DNA from 3 places in the Mesorhizobium sp. M0139 genome. Region 1 is predicted to be linked to each of the others. Evidence: predicted binding sites of a transcription regulator. Region 1 holds the regulator's gene; each other region holds the start of a gene.
What was found. Region 1 encodes LexA, which represses DNA repair genes until DNA is damaged. Its sites were predicted from a motif close to TGTTCNNNNTGTGTTCNG; they were not measured.
Positions count from the first base shown of each region.

Region 2: parE (DNA topoisomerase IV subunit B) is a predicted target of LexA. The motif match lies at 1,914-1,931, and genes of this name have one in related genera.
Region 3: NKJ58_RS26120 (putative DNA modification/repair radical SAM protein) is a predicted target of LexA. The motif match lies at 1,423-1,440, and genes of this name have one in related genera.

Region 1 covers NZ_JAMYTN010000002.1:15,784-19,257, forward strand. Annotated here, with positions in the region: gene NKJ58_RS02515 (GntR family transcriptional regulator) at 51-815, shown strand; gene lexA (transcriptional repressor LexA) at 1,021-1,803, shown strand; gene NKJ58_RS02525 (ComEC/Rec2 family competence protein) at 1,797-3,474, opposite strand, start outside.
Region 2 covers NZ_JAMYTN010000004.1:166,596-170,069, forward strand. Annotated here, with positions in the region: gene NKJ58_RS08135 (type II and III secretion system protein family protein) at 1-805, opposite strand, end outside; gene cpaB (Flp pilus assembly protein CpaB) at 839-1,744, opposite strand; gene parE (DNA topoisomerase IV subunit B) at 2,002-3,474, shown strand, end outside.
Region 3 covers NZ_JAMYTN010000018.1:27,218-30,691, reverse strand. Annotated here, with positions in the region: gene NKJ58_RS26125 (glutamine synthetase family protein) at 1-1,322, shown strand, start outside; gene NKJ58_RS26120 (putative DNA modification/repair radical SAM protein) at 1,442-2,677, shown strand; gene NKJ58_RS26115 (UdgX family uracil-DNA binding protein) at 2,680-3,474, shown strand, end outside.

The DNA of each region.
Region 1 (3,474 bases):
AGGCTTTGATATATAATGATCCGCCGAGCGTTTATGTCTGATGGATCACGATGCTGGATGACGAGCAGACCTCGAAGACGGAAGCGGCCTATCGCCTGCTCAGGCGCGATATTCTTGCGACCCGGCTGGCGCCTGCCGCGCCGTTGAAGCTGAGCACGCTGCGCAACACCTACGGCATCGGCTGGACGCCGTTGCGCGAGGCGCTGTCGCGGCTGGAGGCGGAACGGCTTGTGACCGCCATCAGCAACCGCGGGTTTGCGGTCGCTCCCGTCTCTCGGGCGGAGCTCGAGGATTTGGCGCGTGCGCGGCTGGTGGTCGAACTGCCCCTGCTGGTGGAATCGATCGAGGAGGGCGACCGTGAGTGGGAAGACGCGGTCGTTGCCGCCCACTATCGTCTCTCACGGTGCGGGTCTGTTCTCGACGATCCATCGGATGATGCGGTCGACGCGTGGTACGAAAAACACGATGCCTTCCATGCGGCGCTGCTCAGTGCCGCGACATCCAGCTGGCTGCTGCGCTTCAATGCGACGATTTCCGACCAATTGCATCGCCATCACCGCTTTCTGGGTCTGGCCCCGACGCTGCGCGCCGCCGCCGGCCGCACGGATGGCCACCGGAAGGCCGTGGCGGCCCTGCGCGACGCCGTGGCGATCGAACACCATACCGCCCTGATGGAAGCGGCCCTCGATCGCGACGTCGAACGTGCGAAAACTCTGATGACCGCTCACATCGGCTACACGCTGCAGGTCTATGCCCAGAGCGAACCCGGCGCGGATGCTGCGCAGCCCCGTCCGAAAAGGAAGCGGCGATCGTAGCCGACGACGCAGGGCACTTTGTCTTCGTTTCACCCCGTTGCTGGCAACTGGGCGCAGGCGGCGCTCGCAGCGCCGAACGTTACGCTGAACAAAACGTCAACACATTCATTAAACTTTAAAAGGTTGCGGAACACAACTGGAACAGATAGTGTTTGTTCTGGGTTTGTTTTTTCTGATTCTGGTTTCAGAACCCTTGGGGGCCGCGATGCTGACGCGCAAACAACATGAGCTTCTGATGTTCATCCATGAACGCCTGAAGGAGAGCGGAATCCCGCCGTCCTTCGACGAGATGAAGGAAGCGCTCGACCTCGCCTCCAAGTCCGGCATCCACCGACTGATCACAGCGCTTGAGGAGCGCGGTTTCATTCGCCGGCTGCCGAACCGGGCGCGCGCGCTGGAAGTGCTGCGGCTGCCCGACTCGATCGCACCAGGCCTCAATGCGGCGAGGAAGTTTTCGCCGAGCGTCATTCAGGGCAGTCTTGGTCAAACCGGCCAAGGGCAAGGCGGCCAAGGACAAGGCGCGTTGGGCCAAGGCGGTCTCGGCCGCCAGATCAAGCCGGGCTCGCCGTCGCGTTCGATGTCGGCCGGCAATGACGATGCCGTTTCCGCGATTTCAATCCCGGTTATGGGACGCATCGCCGCCGGCGTGCCGATCGACGCCATCCAGCATCAGACCCATTCGATCTCGGTGCCGCCCGATATGATCATGGGCGGCGAACACTACGCGCTCGAGGTCAAGGGCGATTCGATGATCGAGGCCGGCATTTTCGATGGCGACACGGTCATCATCCGCAATGCCGACACAGCCAGCCCCGGCGAGATCGTGGTGGCGTTGGTCGACGATGAGGAAGCGACCCTGAAACGCTTCCGCCGCAAGGGCGCCTCGATCGCCCTGGAAGCCGCCAACCCGGCCTACGAGACCCGCATTTTTGGACCGGACAGGGTGAAGGTGCAGGGCAAGCTTGTCGGATTGATCCGGCGCTACTGAGCCGGCTTGGGTTTGTACTTTTCACGCTGGTTGTAAGGCGGCAGGCCGCGCGCTTCGCGGGAGAAGCGGCGTTGCTCGTGCCAGGGGCGATACGGCTTGTCGACGGCGAAGCGGATGGTTGGCGCTGCAGCTGCCGATTGCGGATCGAAGAAGACGGCGGCGCTGCCGTCGCGGGCCAGCTGTTTCTTCGTCACGACCAGCACCAGCGGGTCGCGGCACGGATTGTAGGCGGTGGCGTCATCGATGACGATCAGGCTCGCGAAGGCACAGGCCGGCCGCGCCGTCTTGCGGTCTTTCGCAAGCGCTACAATGGCTCCGGAAGGGTGCCGGGCGATACAGAGATCGCCGGTGCAATAGAAGGGCGAGCCGGGCGGCAGATCGAGCGGATCGAGATCGAACCGCGTATCTGTTGACTCGAAAATCTCAGGTGGGATAATGGTTTCGGCCCGCAGCGCCCGTTTCCAATTGTCCGTGGTGAATTCGTTGGAGCGTTCGCGGTTGAGGGCGAGTTCGCCGCCACCGATCGGCATGGCCACCAGATGCGCATCCTCGGATATGAGCACGTCGGGCGTAAGCACCTGCGGCACCGTCAACAGGCCGGCCAGCGCGAAAGGCACGGCCGCCAACCTGAGCCAGGTGGTGGCCATGGTGGCGATGACGAGGGCGACCGCCACCAACAGCACCGAGCGGATGGAGATCAGCCCGACGGCGTCGACCGGCGAGCGCTCGGAAATCCAGGCCGATATAGCGATCATCGCCATCAGACCCTTGCCCATCACATAGAGGAACGGCCCGTCGGCGCCGAACGGCATCGCCAGTGCGCTGAGCACGGCAAAAGGCATGACGATCAACGAAACAATCGGCATCACGGCCAGATTGGCGATCAGGCTGAGCGGCGACACACGCTGAAAATGCCAGATGGCGAACAGCAAGGTTGCACTGCCGGCGATGATCGAGGTCATGGCGAGGCCGCCCATGGCCAGCGCGAATTTTCGCGACAGGAAGCCGACGAAGGAGCGCTTTGCCGGCGGCGTTCTCACCTTGTCGGCGCGGTAATCGGCCCAGCCGGCATAGGCGCCGACAAGGGCGGCGGTGGCGGCAAACGACATGTGGAAGCTGGGACCGACCACCTCGTGCGGCGACACCAGGATGACGGCAATGGCGGAGATCGCCAGATTGCGCATGGTGAGTGCGGCGCGATCAAACAGCACGGCGACAAGCATGACCGCCAGCATGATGAAGCTGCGCTCGGCGGCAACCACGACGCCTGAAATGACGAGATAGGCGGCGATGGAGACGAGTGCTGCCACTGCTGCATATTTCTTGACTGGGCGGCGCGAAGAGAAATCGGGAAACAGCGCAAAGGCGCCACGCAGCAACGCCATGATGGTGCCGGCAACCAGCGCCATGTGCAGGCCGGAGATGGAGATGATGTGGTAGATGCCGGTGCGCCGCATCGCTTCGTTGACCTCGTCCGGGATGCCGGCGCGCACCCCGACAATCAACGCCGCGGCAATCTCGCCTTCGGCGCCGCCGATTTTGCCCCTGATATGGTCGGCAATGTTTTCGCGCGCGTTCTCGATTGCCGAGGAGAGCCGCGCGGTCAGCGGCGGCGGTCCCTGCGTAGCAATGGTTTTCGGATTGCCGAGAAAGAAGCCGCTGCCGCCGATA
Region 2 (3,474 bases), on a different contig from region 1:
TCGGCTCGGCCAGCCGCCTGGCGAGACCACGTTCCTCCAGCGCCTTGATGGCGACGTCGATCGACAGGCCATTGGACAGCAGCCGGCCGATGATCTCGCCATTGCCGGCTCCCGGCACCGTGCCAGGATCGAGGGTGACGTCGCGCCCGCCAATGCCGTAAGCGAAATTGGCGCTGTATTTGGCGCCGAGATCCTGTCCGGCCTGGCGATTGATCTCGACGAAGCGGACGTTGAGCTGAACCTGCTGCGAGGACGAGATGTTGACCGAATTGATCACTTCTTCATTGCCAGAGAAGCGGCTGGCGATCTTGCTTGCCTTCTCGGCGGCGACCGCGTCATCGGCCTCGCCCGACAGCACGACGCGGCCATTGGCCGAGCCGACCTTGATCTTGGCGTCCGGCACGCTGGCGCGAATGGTGCTGGCCAGTTGGTCGGTGTCCAGCGTCACCTCGATGTCGACGGTGCCGACCAACTGCTTGTTCTCGTCGAACAGCGCGATGCCGGTGGTGCCGAGATTGTTGCCCAGCACATAGAAGGATTTGTCGGTCAGCGGATTGACGTTGGCGATCTCCGGATCGCCGATGACGATCTGGTAGAAGGCGGCATTGGTCATGACCGTCTTCGGCTTGCCCTTGGCTACCTTGATCGACGCATTCGTTGTCGACGAGACATGGACGATATCGTTGTCGGCCTTGGCTGGCGCACTGAGGCCGAGCATTGCGGCCGCGGCGAGGCAAGCCCCCACCGTAAGCGCCCGCATTGTGCGCAGCCCTTTCGTCGTTCGAAATGCATGAAGTCCCGACATCTGTCCCGTCCCTCGCCCGGTCCCCACCGGCAGTTATTGCTGGTCCCGCGCAGGAACCTGGTATTCTTCGACCTGCGTGCCGCGCGTCACGATGATCGTCTTGAATTTCGGCTTCTCAGGCTCCTTGGTCGCGGCAGTGAACAGCGCGCCGGCAGCGGCCTGGACGCCGGAGGCGACCGATCCGCCGAAGGACGAAATGGTGGTGACGCCGTCCTTGGCGGCCCCTCCGTCTGCGGCCGAGCGGAGCGACAGCGACAAGGTGCCGACGGTGCGGGCAAGCGCCACTTTCTGCGCGCCTTCGGTCGTCACCTCGATGGTGACGGAATTGGCGATCTGCGGTGTGGTCTGGCGCTCGTCGGCGCCCTGCCCCACGGTCAGCACCTTGGCGTCGGAGACGACGATCTCGGAGGTAACGGTCGATCCGGCAGCGCCCTGCGCGTTCTTGGCCACTTCCTGGATTTCGCCCGCATCGCGTGTCAGCACCACGTCGACCCGGTCGCCCGGCATGACGAAGCCGCCGACACCGGCGATCTCGTCGGTGCGGATTGTCACCGCCCGCATGCCGGGCGTCATCATGTTGGACAGCGTCGCGCGGCCGTTCGGCCCCGACAATTTGCTGATCAGCACCGGCTCGTTGATCTCGATCGGCGACAATACCACGCGGCTGCCTTCGGCGAGCAATGCATTGACTGTTGTGAACGCGCCCTGCGGCACCGAATCCTCGGACCATGGGATTTCGCTGAGCTGCGCCCGGTCAAGCTCCATGCCGTAACGCAGCGGCGCGTTGGCCACCACGATGGTCTTGAAGACGACCTTGGGGACGGCGGGCGCCGGGATCGACGCCGTTTTCTCTTCGGCATCGGCCTTGGCCTGGCTTTTCACCCAGAAATCCGCGGCAAAGATTGAAATCGCGCCGAAGACGGCAGCGATGCCAATCATCGTTATGGCCTTGCCCCTCACAACCAACCCCTGACATTCGTGGTCTTTTGTTTTGTTGAGGCGACGCTAGGCCGCTTTGTTAAAGATTCAGGAATCGCGGCCGCTCTCGCTGGACCTATTTCCGCCGGCTTGGTTATCGAAAGGTTTTAGGATAAGAAGGGTTTAATCCCCGAACGTAACAGGAACTTCCGTCGCTTGGCGCCGAAAAGCGTGGCAGTATCGACGGGTGATTCGCGGCACCGGATTCTATGGCAGGCATGGACGACAACAACGATCTTTTCGGCAATCTGGAAAAGCAGCCCCAACCGGCTCGGACACCTTCGCGCCCGGCCGACCCGCTGGTGCAGGCCACGAAACGTTCCGTTGCGACCAAGGACGGCAGCGAGGGCTATAGCGCCGCCGACATCGAGGTGCTGGAGGGGCTGGAGCCGGTGCGGCGCCGTCCCGGCATGTATATTGGCGGCACCGACGACAAGGCGATGCACCATCTGTTTGCCGAGGTCATCGACAATTCGATGGACGAGGCGGTCGCCGGCCATGCCACCTTCATCGATGTTGAGCTGTCGGCCGACGGGTTTCTGACCGTTACCGACAATGGCCGCGGCATTCCGGTCGATCCGCATCCGAAATTCAAGAAGCCGGCGCTCGAAGTCATCATGACGACGCTGCATTCGGGCGGCAAGTTCGATAGCAAGGTCTATGAGACCTCCGGCGGTCTGCACGGTGTCGGCGTCTCGGTCGTAAATGCGCTGTCGGACCATCTCGAAGTCGAAGTCGCGCGCGGTCGCCAGCTTTACCGCCAAAGGTTCTCGCGCGGCGTTCCGGTGAGCGGGCTGGAGCAGCTCGGCGAAGTGCACAACCGGCGCGGCACCAAAATCCGCTTCCATCCCGACGAGCAGATTTTCGGCAAGGGCGCCGCCTTCGAGCCGGCGCGGCTCTATCGCATGACCCGCTCGAAAGCCTATCTGTTCGGCGGCGTCGAGATCCGCTGGAGCTGCGACCCATCGCTGATCAAGGAAAAGGACCAGACGCCCGCCAAGGCGGAGTTCCATTTCCCCGGCGGCTTGAAGGACTATCTCAAGGCATCGCTTGGCGACGACTTCCAGGTGACCCGCGAAATCTTCGCCGGCAAGAGCGAGAAGCAGGGCGGCCACGGTTCGCTGGAATGGGCGGTGACCTGGTTCGGCGGTGACGGCTTCGTCAACTCCTACTGCAACACAATCCCGACCGGCGAAGGCGGCACGCATGAGGCCGGCTTTCGCAATGTGCTGACGCGCGGGCTTCGGGCCTATGCCGACCTGGTCGGCAACAAGCGCGCCTCGATCGTCACCTCCGAAGACGTGATGATCTCGGCGGCAGGCATGCTGTCGGTGTTTATTCGCGAGCCGGAATTCGTCGGCCAGACCAAGGACAGGCTGGCAACGATCGAAGCCATTCGCATTGTCGAGACCGCCATCCGCGATCCCTTCGACCACTGGCTGGCCGACAATCCGCAGGAAGCCTCCAAGCTGCTGGAATGGGTGATTGCGCGCGCCGACGAGCGGGTGCGCCGGCGCCAGGAAAAGGAAGTGTCGCGCAAGAGCGCGGTGCGCAAGCTGCGCCTTCCCGGCAAGCTCGCCGACTGCACGCAGAATGCCGCCGCGGGCGCCGAACTGTTCATCGTCGAAGGCGACTCGGCCGGCGGCTCGGCCAAGCAGGCGCGCGACCGCGCCAGCCAGGCGGTGCTGCCG
Region 3 (3,474 bases), on a different contig from region 1:
TCGAAGCCTTCGATATCGTCTTGACCGACGCCAACGGGGTCGGCCGCGGCAAGATCGTGCGCCGGCATGAGCTGAAAAGCATCTTCGAGGGCGGCCGCCACATGCCGATCTCGATCCTCGGCCTCGACATCACCGGCGAGGATGTGCACGAAACCGGGCTGATCTGGACGACTGGAGACGGCGACCTCAGGGCCTGGCCCATCCCCGGCACCCTGGTGCCGCTTTACGGCACCAACCCGCCGCGCGGCCAGCTGCTGATGGCGATGTACCATCTCGAGGGACAGCCAATGTCGTCGGACCCGCGCTTGGCGCTGGCCAGGCAGGTCGACATCTTGGCGGCCAAGGGCCTCTATCCCGCCGGCGCCTTCGAACTCGAATTTTTCCTGCTGGCCAATGAGCGCGATGCCGATGGCAAGGTGAAACCGGCGGACGCCGTGCTCGACGGCCGCCGCTCGGCCAAGACGGAAGTCTATTCCGTCGACCATCTGCACGGCATGGAGCCGTTGTTTTCCGACATCTATGCCGCGGCCAAGGCGCAAGGCATTCCGGCCGAAACGGTGATTTCCGAATACGCGCCCGGCCAGTACGAGCTGACGCTGAACTATCGCAAGGATGTCATGCGGGCGGCCGACGACCTCGTCATGTTGAAGCGGCTGGTGCGGGCGCAGGCGCGCCGCCATGGTGTCACCGCCTGCTTCATGGCCAAGCCGATCGAAAAATACGCCGGCTCCGGCATGCATTTCCATGTTTCGTTGCAGGACAAGAACGGCCGCAACGTTTTTGCCGAGGCTGGCGGCGAAAGCTGGTCGCTGCCGCTGCTGCAGGGGCTCGGCGGGCTGATCCAGACCATGGCCGAATCGATGCTGGTGTTTGCGCCGCACGCCAATTCCTGGCGGCGCTTCGTCTCGCAGTCCTATGCGCCGGTGGCGCCGACCTGGGGCGTCAACAACCGTTCGGTGGCGCTGCGCATCCCGGCGGGCGACGCCAAAAACCGGCGCATCGAGCACCGGCCGTCGGGTGTCGACGCCAATCCCTACCTGATCGCGGCAACGGTGCTGGCCGGCATCATCAAGGGTCTGGACGAAGGCCTCGACCCCGGCCCCGAAACCACTGGGAATGGCTATGAAGCCGCCGTCACGCGCACGACCATGCCGGTCGACTGGCGCGCCGCGATCGAGGCGGCGCGGGCCTCGAGCTTCCTGAAAGAGGCGCTTGGCGAGGATCTGCATCGCACCTTCGTGGCGATCAAGCAGTCGGAGTATCTGCGCGTCGCCCGCACCGTCAGCGAGCTGGATTACCACCTCTACCTCCATGAGGTCTGAGAGACCGCCTGGAACTCGGGCAGTCGTCCTGCTAGCCCGACGATCAGGCGGCGATTACTTTTTCGCCGCCTGCATCAAATGAGGTGGCGCTGCAGCCTTCAAGAACATATCATGAACGGATGAGCGCACCTACCGTCCGTGAAAAGCTGGCAATCCTGTCTGACGCCGCCAAATACGATGCTTCTTGCGCCTCGTCGGGCTCGGCGAAGAAGGATTCGCTCCAATCCGGCGGTATCGGCTCCACAGAAGGCATGGGCATCTGCCATTCCTACGCGCCGGATGGCCGCTGCATTTCGCTCCTGAAAATCCTGCTGACCAATTTCTGCATTTACGATTGCAGCTACTGCATCAACCGCTCGTCATCGAATGTGCGCCGCGCCCGCTTCAGCATCGAGGAGGTGGTGAAGCTGACCATGGATTTCTACCGGCGCAACTACATCGAGGGCCTCTTCCTGTCCTCAGGAGTCATCCGCTCCCCGGACGAGACCATGGCCGAGATGGTGGAGGTGGCGCGGCGGCTGCGGCTGGACGAAAAATTCTCCGGCTATATTCATCTGAAGACCATTCCGGAAAGCTCGGCCGAACTGGTCGAGCAGGCCGGGCTCTACGCCGACCGGCTGTCTATCAACGTCGAACTGCCGACCGATGAGGGCGTCAAGAAACTGGCGCCGGAGAAGAAGCCGGAAACGATCCGCCTTTCCATGGCGAACCTGCGCCGGAAGATGGAGGAAAAAGCCGAGCCGACGCTGAGGACCAAGAAGCGCGAACGCTTTGCGCCCGGAGGTCAGTCGACGCAGATGATCGTCGGCGCCGACAAGACATCCGACGACGGTATCTTACACTCCAGTGCGCGGCTCTATGGCAGCTACCATCTGCGGCGCGTCTATTACTCCGCCTTCAGCCCGATCCCGGATTCGTCATCGTCGCTGCCGCTGCAGAAACCGCCGCTGATGCGCGAGCACCGGCTCTATCAGGCCGACTGGCTGATGCGCTTCTACGGCTTTTCGCAGCCGGAAATCCTCGCCGGCAGCAGCGACGGCATGCTCGATCTCGCCATTGACCCCAAGCTCGCCTGGGCTTTGCGCAATCGGGCGAGGTTTCCCGTCGACATCAACCGCGCCGATCGGGAAGCGCTGCTGCGGGTTCCGGGTCTGGGCACCAAGGTGGTGGCGAAGATCCTTGAAACCCGCCGCCACCGACACATGCGGCTGGAAGATGTCGGACGGATCTGCCATTCGATCGCCAAGCTGAGGCCCTTCATCATCGCCGAAGGCTGGTCGCCGGGTAGACTGACGGACAAGACCGGCTTGCGCGACACGATCGTAAAGTCCTGCGAACAACTGTCTCTGTTTTGACCATGCAGCCGGCCCAGCTCGACCTTGCCCGATACACTGTCCGGCTAGCGAGCCAGACCGATTTCGCCGGTTGGCGCGATGCGGCACGGCGTCTGACGCTGAATGAGGTCCGGCCTGAGGATATTAGTTGGGGTGTCGGGTCCGACGCCAATGATCCTCGAGATGCCTTGCCGGCGGTGCCAGAGGGCGCGCAGCTTACCGTCCCGCGCGAGTTCATCGCCCATGCCGAAACCGCCTTCTGCCACTCCGACCCCGGCCGGTTTGCCTTTCTCTACTGGATGCTTTGGCGCCTGCGCACCGAGCCGAAACTGCTGGCGATCGCATCCGATCCCGACACCAGGCGGCTCGAAGCCATGGAAAAGGCGGTGCGGCGCGACAGCCATAAGATGCATGCCTTCGTACGCTTCCGGAAGATCGGCGACGGCGAGAACGAGCGCTACGTCGCCTGGTTCGAGCCGGAGCATTTCATTGTCGAGCGCAACGCGGATTTCTTCGTTCGGCGGTTCACCGGCATGCGCTGGACCATCCTGACGCCCTATGCCTCCGCCGACTGGAACGGCGAAAGGCTGGCCATCGGGCCGGGTGCGGCCAAGGGCGATGCACCCGATCAGGACGACACCGAGGCGTTGTGGCTGACCTATTTCGAAAACATCTTCAACCCGGCGCGGCTCAAGGTGAAGGCGATGCAGAAGGAGATGCCGAAGAAATATTGGCGGAACCTTCCCGAGGCCTCGCTCATTCCAGATCTGATCGCAGGAGCGGACGAGGCCGCTATAGCCATGATTGCCAGACAACCG